3 regions of the Streptomyces sp. NBC_00259 genome follow, and region 3 is predicted to be linked to each of the others. Evidence: riboswitches for the same ligand, from Rfam matches in the RefSeq annotation. Region 3 holds a riboswitch; each other region holds the start of a gene.
The links. A riboswitch is a leader RNA that binds a small molecule or an ion and turns the genes downstream of it on or off. The one in region 3 is predicted to bind cobalamin.
Positions count from the first base shown of each region.

Region 1: linked by a shared signal. The riboswitch ahead of OG766_RS23695 (ribonucleoside-diphosphate reductase subunit alpha) and the one ahead of OG766_RS07725 (cobalamin biosynthesis protein) in region 3 are both predicted to bind cobalamin.
Region 2: linked by a shared signal. The riboswitch ahead of cobN (cobaltochelatase subunit CobN) and the one ahead of OG766_RS07725 (cobalamin biosynthesis protein) in region 3 are both predicted to bind cobalamin.

Region 1 covers NZ_CP108080.1:5,204,984-5,208,252, reverse strand. Annotated here, with positions in the region: gene OG766_RS23710 (carbon starvation CstA family protein) at 1-220, shown strand, start outside; gene OG766_RS23705 (YbdD/YjiX family protein) at 235-441, shown strand; partial or broken gene OG766_RS23700 (GNAT family N-acetyltransferase) at 527-1,026, shown strand; cobalamin riboswitch at 1,090-1,223, shown strand; gene OG766_RS23695 (ribonucleoside-diphosphate reductase subunit alpha) at 1,354-3,269, shown strand, end outside.
Region 2 covers NZ_CP108080.1:4,089,145-4,092,413, reverse strand. Annotated here, with positions in the region: gene cobN (cobaltochelatase subunit CobN) at 1-1,776, opposite strand, end outside; cobalamin riboswitch at 1,814-1,950, opposite strand; gene OG766_RS18390 (cobalamin biosynthesis protein CobG) at 1,970-3,269, shown strand, end outside.
Region 3 covers NZ_CP108080.1:1,715,316-1,718,584, reverse strand. Annotated here, with positions in the region: gene OG766_RS07730 (cobyric acid synthase) at 1-739, opposite strand, end outside; gene OG766_RS07725 (cobalamin biosynthesis protein) at 736-1,716, opposite strand; cobalamin riboswitch at 1,748-1,899, opposite strand; gene OG766_RS07720 (hypothetical protein) at 2,053-2,274, opposite strand; gene OG766_RS07715 (inorganic phosphate transporter) at 2,287-3,269, opposite strand, start outside.

The DNA of each region.
Region 1 (3,269 bases), 3.5 Mb from region 3:
CGCCCGGGTTTGTTACAAGGCGATCAGCAAGCCGGAGAGCATCCGGCTCGCCGAGGCTCCGTACGTCGAGTCGAAGCTGGTCGCGCCCGCCGGAATGTTCACCACCAAGCAGGAGAAGGCGGTGTTCGCGACCATCGGAGCTCCTGCCGGCGCCCCGGACGTCGAGGCGATCGACGCCGGCAGCTCGGACCAGAAGACCGCCGGAAGCGACAAGGCGTGAGTACCGTGGCAGGTATGACAGCGGTGAGCGGCGTGCGCCGCGTGGTGGACTGGGTCCGCTGGTACGTGCGCGAGGTGTCGGGCGAGTCGGTGTACGACCGGTATGTCGCCCACGCCCGGGCGCACGCCCCGGAGGCGAAGGTGATGTCGCGCGGCGAGTTCGAGCGCGACCGCATGGACGCGAGGGAGGCGGATCCCCGGAAGGGCTTCCGCTGCTGCTGAGCGGTACCGCTACGACGACGGGCCGCCGTGCCTCCCCGGGGAGGCACAGCGGCCCGCTGTCGTACCCCTCGGGCACACTGCCCTCATGGTCATCGTATGGAGGCAGGCGAAGCCGGAGGAGTACGAGACGCTGGGCGAGATCACCGCTCAGGCGTATCTCGGGGACGGTCTCCTCGCATTCGGGGAAGACGACGGGTATCTGGACGCGCTGCGGGACGTGGCGAAGAGAGCCGCCGCGGCCGAGGTGCTCGTCGCGGTCGACAGCGACGAGCGGATACTCGGCGGTGTGACGTTCGTGCCGGACGGCGGGCCGATGGCCGACATCGCACGGCCGGCGAGGCCGAGATACGGATGCTGGCCGTCGCTCCCGCGGCGCGCGGCAGGGGCGCCGGCGAGATGCTCGTACGGGCCTGCGTCGAGCAGGCGCGGGCCGTCCCGGGCTGCCGGCGCCTCGTTCTGTCAACGCAGCGCACCATGCGTTCCGCCCACCGCATTTACCTGCGCCTCGGCTTCGCCCGTACCCCCGAGCGCGACTGGGAGCCGCTTCCGGGCCTCGAACTGCTCGCCTACGGCCTGGAGCTCTAGGGCTGCCGCCGGAGGCTCGCGACACAACATGTGGGGGGTGCGGCAACCACCGCACCCCACATGTATGCTCATCTCGCTGTCGCCGCAGGGGAATCCGGTGCGAATCCGGGACTGTCCCGCAACGGTGTGCCGGTGCGCGCGTGCCTACGCACGTGCCTCCCGCGAGTCCGAGGACCTGCCGACGGTGCGCCCGGGCCGTCCGGTTCGGGTGCCGAGAACGTCCGGGCCTCGCGGAACAGGTCGGTGGACGCGGCGCATCCCCACGACAGGGCGTGCATCCGTGCCCCGCGCCCCGCCGGCCCCGAGCCGAGCGAGGGAGAGCACCCCGTGACCATCGCGCCGCCCGATCCTGCTTCAACGCAGCTCGTCGACGAGCCAGGTACCGCGCTTCTGCGGACCCTGACCGACCTCACCGCCGATCTTCCCGACACCGACCCGGGACGTGTCGCCGCCGCCGCCCTCCGGGGCCGTCACGCGGGATCGGACGAGGCCGAACTGCGGGAGCTGGCCACCGAGGCGGCCGCCGGTCTGATCTCCGAGGACCCGGCGTACTCGCGGCTCGCGGCCAGGTTGCTCACCCTCACGATCGCGGCGGAGGCGGCCTCGCAGGGGGCGGCCGTCTTCTCCGGCTCGATCGCCGTCGGTCACCGCGAGGGCCTTATCGCGGACCGCACCGCCGCGTTCGTAGGGACCCACGCCGCCCGTCTCGACTCACTGATCGACCCGGCAGCCGATGACCGCTTCGGCTACTTCGGCCTGCGCACCCTCTACAGCCGCTATCTGCTCCGGCACCCGATCACCCGCAAGGTCATCGAGACCCCGCAGCACTTCATGCTGCGCGTCGCCGCCGGTCTCGCCGAGAACGACTCCGTTCCCGCTCTGGACGAGGTCGCCTCGCTGTACGGCCTGATGAGCCGGCTGGACTATCTGCCGTCGTCGCCCACCCTGTTCAACTCCGGCACCCGGCACCCCCAGATGTCGTCCTGCTATCTGCTGGACTCGCCGCTGGACGAGCTGGACTCCATCTACGACCGCTACCACCAGGTCGCGCGGCTGTCGAAGCACGCGGGCGGCATCGGGCTCTCGTACTCCCGTATCCGCTCCCGCGGTTCGCTGATCCGCGGTACCAACGGCCACTCCAACGGCATCGTCCCGTTCCTGCGGACCCTCGACTCGTCCGTCGCCGCCGTCAACCAGGGCGGCCGCCGCAAGGGCGCGGCCTGCGTGTACCTGGAGACCTGGCACGCGGACATCGAGGAGTTCCTGGAGCTGCGGGACAACACGGGCGAGGAGGCGCGGCGTACGCACAACCTCAACCTCGCGCACTGGATCCCCGACGAGTTCATGCGCCGGGTGAACGCGGACGCCGACTGGTCGCTCTTCTCCCCCGCCGACGTGCCCGAACTCGTGGACCTGTGGGGTGACGACTTCGACGCCGCGTACCGCGCGGCGGAGGCCTCCGGGCTGGCCCGCAAGACCCTGCCGGCCCGCGAACTGTACGGCCGCATGATGCGTACCCTCGCGCAGACCGGCAACGGCTGGATGACGTTCAAGGACGCCTCCAACCGGACCGCGAACCAGACCGCCGAGCCCGGCACGGTCGTCCACTCCTCCAACCTCTGCACCGAGATCATCGAGGTGACGAACGACGGGGAGACCGCCGTCTGCAACCTCGGCTCGGTGAACCTGGGCGCGTTCGTGACCGGGGCCGGCGAGATCGACTGGCAGCGGCTGGACGAGACCGTCCGCACCGCCGTGACGTTCCTCGACCGCGTGGTGGACATCAACTTCTACCCGACCGAGCAGGCCGGCCGCTCCAACGCCAAGTGGCGCCCGGTGGGCCTCGGCGCCATGGGCCTTCAGGACGTCTTCTTCAAGCTGCGGCTGCCGTTCGACTCCGCCGAGGCGAAGGCGCTGTCGACGCGGATCGCCGAACGGATCATGCTGGCCGCGTACGAGGCGTCCTGCGACCTCGCCGAGCGCAGCGGCCCGCTGCCGGCCTGGGAGCAGACCCGCGCCGCACGCGGTGTGCTGCACCCGGACCACTACGACGTGGAGCTCAACTGGCCCGAGCGCTGGGCCGCGCTGCGCGAGCGGGTCGCCGCGACCGGTATGCGCAACTCGCTGCTCCTCGCGATCGCCCCGACCGCGACCATCGCGTCGATCGCCGGTGTGTACGAGTGCATCGAGCCGCAGGTCTCCAACCTCTTCAAGCGCGAGACGCTCTCCGGTGAGTTCCTCCA
Region 2 (3,269 bases), 2.4 Mb from region 3:
CGGCGGGACGAGGTGGTCGATGAGGGTGGCGTGCACCCGGCGCTTGGCCTGGGTGCCCTCGCCCGGGTCGTTGACGAGGAAGGGGTAGATGAGCGGCAGATCACCGAGTGCGGCGTCGGGTGCGCAGGCGGCGGACAGTCCGGCGTTCTTGCCGGGCAGCCACTCCAGGTTGCCGTGCTTGCCGAGGTGGATCATCGCGTCGGCGCCGAAGCCCCTGTCCGACGCGGCGGCCGCGATCCAGCGGTAGGCGGCGAGGTAGTGGTGCGAGGGCGGCAGATCGGGGTCGTGGTAGATCGCGATCGGGTTCTCGCCGAAGCCGCGCGGCGGCTGGATGACGATCAGCAGGTTGCCGCGCCGCAGGGCCGCCAGGACGATGTCGCCCTCGGGGTTGCGGGAGCGGTCCAGGAACATCTCGCCGGGCGCGGGGCCCCAGTGCTCCTCGACGTGCTCGCGCAACTCCGCGGGCAGGGTCGCGTACCAGCGCCGGTAGTCGGCGGCCGGGATACGGACGGGGTTGCGGGCGAGCTGTTCCTCGGTGAGCCAGTCCTGGTCGTGGCCGCCGGCCTCGATGAGCGCGCGGATCAGCTCGTCGCCGTCGCCGGAGACAAAGCCGGGGATCTCGTCCGTGCCGAAGTCGTAGCCCTCGTCGCGGAGTCGGCGCAGCAGCGTGACGGCGGACGCGGGGGTGTCGAGGCCGACCGCGTTGCCGATGCGGGAGTGCTTCGTCGGGTACGCGGACAGGACGAGCGCGATGCGCTTCTCGGCGTTCGGGATGTGGCGGAGCCGGGCGTGGCGTACCGCGATCCCGGCGACGCGGGCCGCGCGCTCGGGGTCGGCGACATAGGCCGGGAGGCCGTCCTCGTCGATCTCCTTGAAGGAGAACGGGACGGTGATCAGTCGCCCGTCGAACTCGGGCACGGCGACCTGGCTGGCGGCGTCCAGCGGGGACAGGCCCTCGTCGTTCTCCTCCCAGGCGCTGCGCGACCCGGTCAGACACAGCGCCTGGAGCACGGGCACGTCGAGCGCGGCGAGCGCGCCCGCGTCCCATGCCTCGTCGTCGCCGCCGGCCTGCGCCTCGGCGGGCCTCGTGCCGCCGGCGGCGAGGACCGTGGTCACGACGGCGTCGGCGCCGCCGAGCCGGTCGACCAGCTCGGGCTCGGGGGCGCGGAGCGAGGCGACGTAGAGGGGAAGGGCCTGGCCGCCCGCGTCCTCGATGGCGTCGCAGAGGGCGCCGACGAAGGCGGTGTTGCCGCTCATGTGGTGGGCGCGGTAGTAGAGCACGGCGATCGTGGGGCCGGTCGTGCCGCGCGGGGCGCGGTCGAGGGGGCCCCAGGTGGGGGCGGGAGCCGGGGGCTCGAAGCCGTGGCCGGTGAGCAGGACCGTGTCGGACAGGAACCGGGCGAGCTGCTCCAGGTTGTCCGGGCCGCCGTGTGCGAGGTAGGCGTGCGCCTCGGCCGCGATGCCGATGGGGACGGTGGAGGCCTCCATCAGCTGGGCGTCCGGAGCCTGTTCGCCGGTGAGCACGACGACGGGCCGGTCGTGGGCGAGTACCGCGTCGATCCACTCCTGCCAGGCGCGGATGCCGCCGAGGAGGCGTACGACGACGAGGGCGGTGCCCTCGAGGAGCTCGGGCAGCTCGTCGAGGCGCAGGCGGGAGGGGTTCGCGAAGCGGTACGGAACCGGTCCCGCGGCCGCGCGGGCGCTGAGCAGGTCCGTGTCGGAGGTCGACAGCAGCAGGATCGTGGGCGTCGCCGGGGGCGTCGTCGCGTGCGTCATCGCGTGCGCAGGCCTTCCTCGGGGTTTCCGCGCCCCGGGTGGTCGTCGTCGGCGGGAGTTCCTGACTCACCCGGCCTCCGTGTCGAGGCCCGGTTCACAGTGGCGGGACCGCGCCGGAATCTCACCGGGCTTCCTCCCTAGGGTCCTGGGACCCTGTGCCGTCTGCATAGTAGAGGCTGCCTGCGCCGTGGGTATGCTCGCGGCCATGCCGCCCACACCCACAACCCCGGCGGACCCGGGCGAACCTCGCATACGGGACCGAGGTGACGCCTGCCCCGGCGCGCTGCGGCTGCACGCGGCGGACGACGGACGACTGGCCCGACTCCGCGTACCCGCAGGGCTTCTGACGTCGCATCAGCTCATGGTGCTGGCCGATGCGGCGGAGCGACTGGGCGACGGTGCGGTCAGCATCACGTCCCGGGGGAACGTGGAACTGCGCGGCCTCGCCGACGGATGCGGGGCGGAGCTCGCGGGGCTGCTGCGGGAGTCCGGCCTGTTGCCGTCCGACACCCATGAGCGGGTGCGCAATGTCGTGGCCTCGCCACTGGCCGGACTCGACGGACTCGGCTGTGGCGACGTGCAGTTGTGGGCGCGGGAGCTGGACGCGCTGCTGTGCGCGAACGGCTGGGCGGCGCGGCTCTCCGGCCGTTTCCTGTTCGCCCTGGACGACGGGCGGGGGGATGTGGCGGGGCTCGGCGCGGATGTGACGTTGCTCGCAGAGGCGGGAGGTTCGGCGGTCCTGCGGGTGGGCGCCGCCGCCTTCCGCGTACGCGCGGCCGACGCGGCGCGGGCCGCGCTGGCGGCGGCGGGCGCGTTCCTGGAAGCGGCGTCGGACACGGGCGCGTGGCGGGTACGGGAACTGCCGACGGACCGGGAGCCCGCGCTGGGGGCGCACCTGGAACGAGCGGGCGTCCCGGCGGAGACCCGGCCCCCGGACCCCGGCGTCCGCGACACCATCGATGCCGTGCGGGCGGGACCTCTGCCGGGGATCGTGAAGGGGCCCGGCGGCTGGTCCCTTTCCGTGGCCGCGCCGCTCGGGCGGCTCGGCGTCGCACAACTGCGGGACCTTCTCCCCGCTCCGGGCGGCGAGGTGCGGCTCACCCCGTGGCGCGGGGTCGTCGTGCCCGGGTTCGGCAGCCGGGACGCGGCCGGGGCCCGGCTCGGGCGGCTCGCCGACGCGGGGTTCGTCACGGACGCCGGCTCCCCCTGGTACGGGGTCGGCGCCTGCACCGGCCGCCCCGGGTGCGCCAAGTCGCTGGCCGACGTACGGGCCGACGCGACGGCGGGCGCCCGGGCCGGCACTGCTGCCCGCCACGGCGGACCGCCCGTGTACTGGTCCGGCTGCGAGCGCCGCTGCGGCCGGCCCCACGGCGCGTACCTGGACGTCGTGGCCACGGCCGACGGCACGTACCGCGTCACCGAGCCGTTCTCCGGCACCGGCACCGGCACCACCTCCACTTCCACTTCCGCCGCCGCCCAGACCTCCGCCACCG
Region 3 (3,269 bases):
AGCCGCGCAGCGACACCCGCAGCCCGTCCTCCTCGTCGATGCCGAGGCCGTGCGTGTACGGCAGCACGCCGAACGTCCGTCGCCCGGTGAGCCCGTGCAGCATCTCCAGGCCGGGCTCCAGGAGGGTCACATCGCCGCGGAACTTGTTGACCAGATAGCCCGCGACCAGCTTCTGGTCCTCCGCATCCAGCAGCGCCGTCGTACCGAAGAACTGCGCGAACACCCCGCCGCGGTCGATGTCGCCGACGACCAGTACGGGCAGGCGCGCGGCCCGCGCGATACCCATGTTCACGATGTCGGTGCGGCGCAGATTGATCTCGGCGGGGCTTCCCGCGCCCTCGCAGATCACGGCGTCGTAGGTGCGCCGCAGCTCCTCCAGACACTGCACGACCGGCTCGAACAGGGTCTTCTGCCTGCCTCCGTGGTAGCCGCGCGCGCTCAGCTCGCCCACCGGCCTGCCCATCAGCACGACCTGGCTGGAGCGGTCGCTGCCCGGCTTCAGCAGCACCGGGTTCATCAGCGCCGAGGGCTCCACGCGGGCCGCCTGCGCCTGCATGGCCTGGGCCCGGCCGATCTCCGCCCCCTCGCGGGTGACGAAGGAGTTGAGGGACATGTTCTGCCCCTTGAAGGGCGCGACCTTCACGCCCTGCCGCACCAGCCACCGGCAGATCCCCGCCGTGACGACGCTCTTGCCCGCGTCCGACGTGGTGCCGGCGACCAGCAGTCCGCCCCCGCTCATGTCCGCCTCCGCCTCATGGTTCCGGCGGCGAGGCGCGCGCCCGCGCACACCGTGAGCGCCAGCACCCCGACGCGCCGGGACAGCCGTACCGCCCGTTCGATGTCCGCGACCTCCACGGCCCGGCCCTCGCCGTTGAGCACGGGCCGGTGCTCGACCCGCCCGCCGTACGAGAGTGTCCCGCCGAGCCGTACGCCGAGCGACCCCGCGAACGAGGCCTCCACCGGACCGGCGTTGGGGCTCGGGTGCTTCGCCGCGTCGGCGCGCCAGGCGCGTACGGCACCGCGCGGATCGCCGCCCGCGACCGTCGCCAGCACCGCGGTGAGCCGGGACCCCGGCCGGCCCACGACGTCGTCGAGGCGCGCCGAGGCCCAGCCGTAGCGCCGGTAGCGGGCCGACCGGTGGCCCACCATCGCGTCCAGTGTGTTGACGGCCCGGAAGCCGGCGAGCCCCGGCACTCCGCCGAGCGCGCCCCACACCAGCGCGCCGACGACCGCGTCCGAGGTGTTCTCGGCGACGGACTCGACGACGGCCCGGGCGATGCCCGGACCGTCCAGCGCCTGGGGATCGCGGCCGCACAGATGCGGCAGGCGCTCCCTCGCGAGCTCGATGTCCCCGGCCGTCAGCGCCCCGCCGATCGCCCTGGCCTCACGGCCCAGTGACGTACCGCCGACGACCGCCCAGGTGGTGGCGGCGGTCAGCGCGATCGTGGCGGTACGGGAGCGGCGTACGGAAGCGGCGGCCAGCGCGCCGGCGGCGACCGCGCCACCGGCGCACACCGCCGTGTGCAGAGCGCCCCACCCTCGGTGGTCGCGCCACAGGATCCGTTCGACCGCGGCGGCCGCCCGGCCGAACGCGGCGACCGGATGCCCACGGCGTGGATCACCGAGGAGCAGGTCGCCGGCGAGTCCGGCGGCGGCGCCGTACGCGAACGTGATTCCCGGGCATGACGAGCCCGGGCCCCCCGGTTCGGCAGGCATGTTCGTCCTCACTCAGGGTCCGCGCCCTGGCTCGACGTGACCGGCGGGAGAGAGTTCCTGGCTCCGGGGTGCTCCGGTGAGGGGGAGCGCACCCGTGACAGTGGCGGGACCGCGCCGGATTCTCACCGGCTTCCTCTGCTGCCGCCGTAATGGCTCCGGAAGTCCACCACGGGCCGCGAACACCCGTCAACTCGCCCTTGACCTGCGACAGGACAGTGTGCGGAGGCCCACACGGGACCGCGCGCAGGGGCGCACGCGGGAGCGCGCACACGACAGGGGCCGGGCCCACCCGAGGGTGTGCCCGGCCCCTGTACCGAGGACGTGTCGTGAGCGTCGTCAGGCGACGATCAGATAGATCCCGTAGGCCACCGCCGTCGCGCAGAGCGCGAAGCAGGCGTACGCGCCCGTGCGGGCGAGTCCTGCGGAGCCTCCCTGTGCGGCCGCGGCCTCCTGCTTGGAGAGGCCCGCGACGCCCAGGGTGAACAGGCCCACGAGGGCGACGGTGACGACGAGGCTCACGCCGAAGACGGAGCCCAGAGCTGCCCAGTCGATCTTCATGCTGTTCTTTCCTTAGACCGTGGCGGCGGGCGCCGGAGCTGCGGACGTGGAGGCGGCGGCCGCCGGGGCGGCCTCGGCGGCCGGAGCCGGGATCGTGGCCATGAGGCCCTCGGCCGCGGTCGTCGCGGCGGCGGCACCGGTCGGCGGCGGGGTCACGGCCGCGATGGCGGTCGTCACCACTCCCGCGGGCTCGGCATCGGCGATCTCGTCGTGCGTGACGTTCGTGTGGTCCACCGGCTTGCGGCGCGAGAGCGACCAGATGACCCCGGAGCCCGCGATCAGCAGGACCGCCACGGCGGCGATGCCCCAGGTGCCCTGGCCGGTCAGGAACTCGGCGCCGGCGCCGACCAGACCCGCGGCCGGCAGGGTCAGACCCCAGGCGACGAACATCCGGGTCGCGGTGGACCAGCGGACCACACCGCCCTTGCGGCCGAGGCCCGCGCCCATCACGGCACCCGAGCAGGACTGGGTGGTGGAGAGCGAGAAGCCGAGGTGCGAGGAGGCCAGGATGACCGTCGCGGCGCTGGTCTGGGCGGCGAAGCCCTGCTGCGGCTGGAGGTCGGTCAGGCCCTTGCCCATGGTGCGGATGATGCGCCAGCCGCCCAGGTACGTGCCGAGCGCGATCGCGAGACCGGCGGAGACGATGACCCACAGCGGGGGGTTCGAGCCCGGCGCGAGGACACCGCCGGTGACCAGGGCCAGGGTGATGACACCCATGGTCTTCTGCGCGTCGTTGGTGCCGTGGGCGAGGGAGACGAGGCCGGCGGAGGCGATCTGGCCGGCGCGGTAGCCCTTGGACGTGGCCCGGTCCTGGGCCTTGCTGCCGATCCGGTACGTCAGCCTCGTCGCGACCAGCGCGGCGAGTCCGGCGACGAGCGGCGCGGCGACGGCCGGGATCAGGACCTTGGTGACGATCGTGCCGCCGTTGACGGCCGAGAAGCCCGCCGACATCACCGCGGCGCCGATGAGGCCGCCGAACAGTGCGTGGGAGGAGC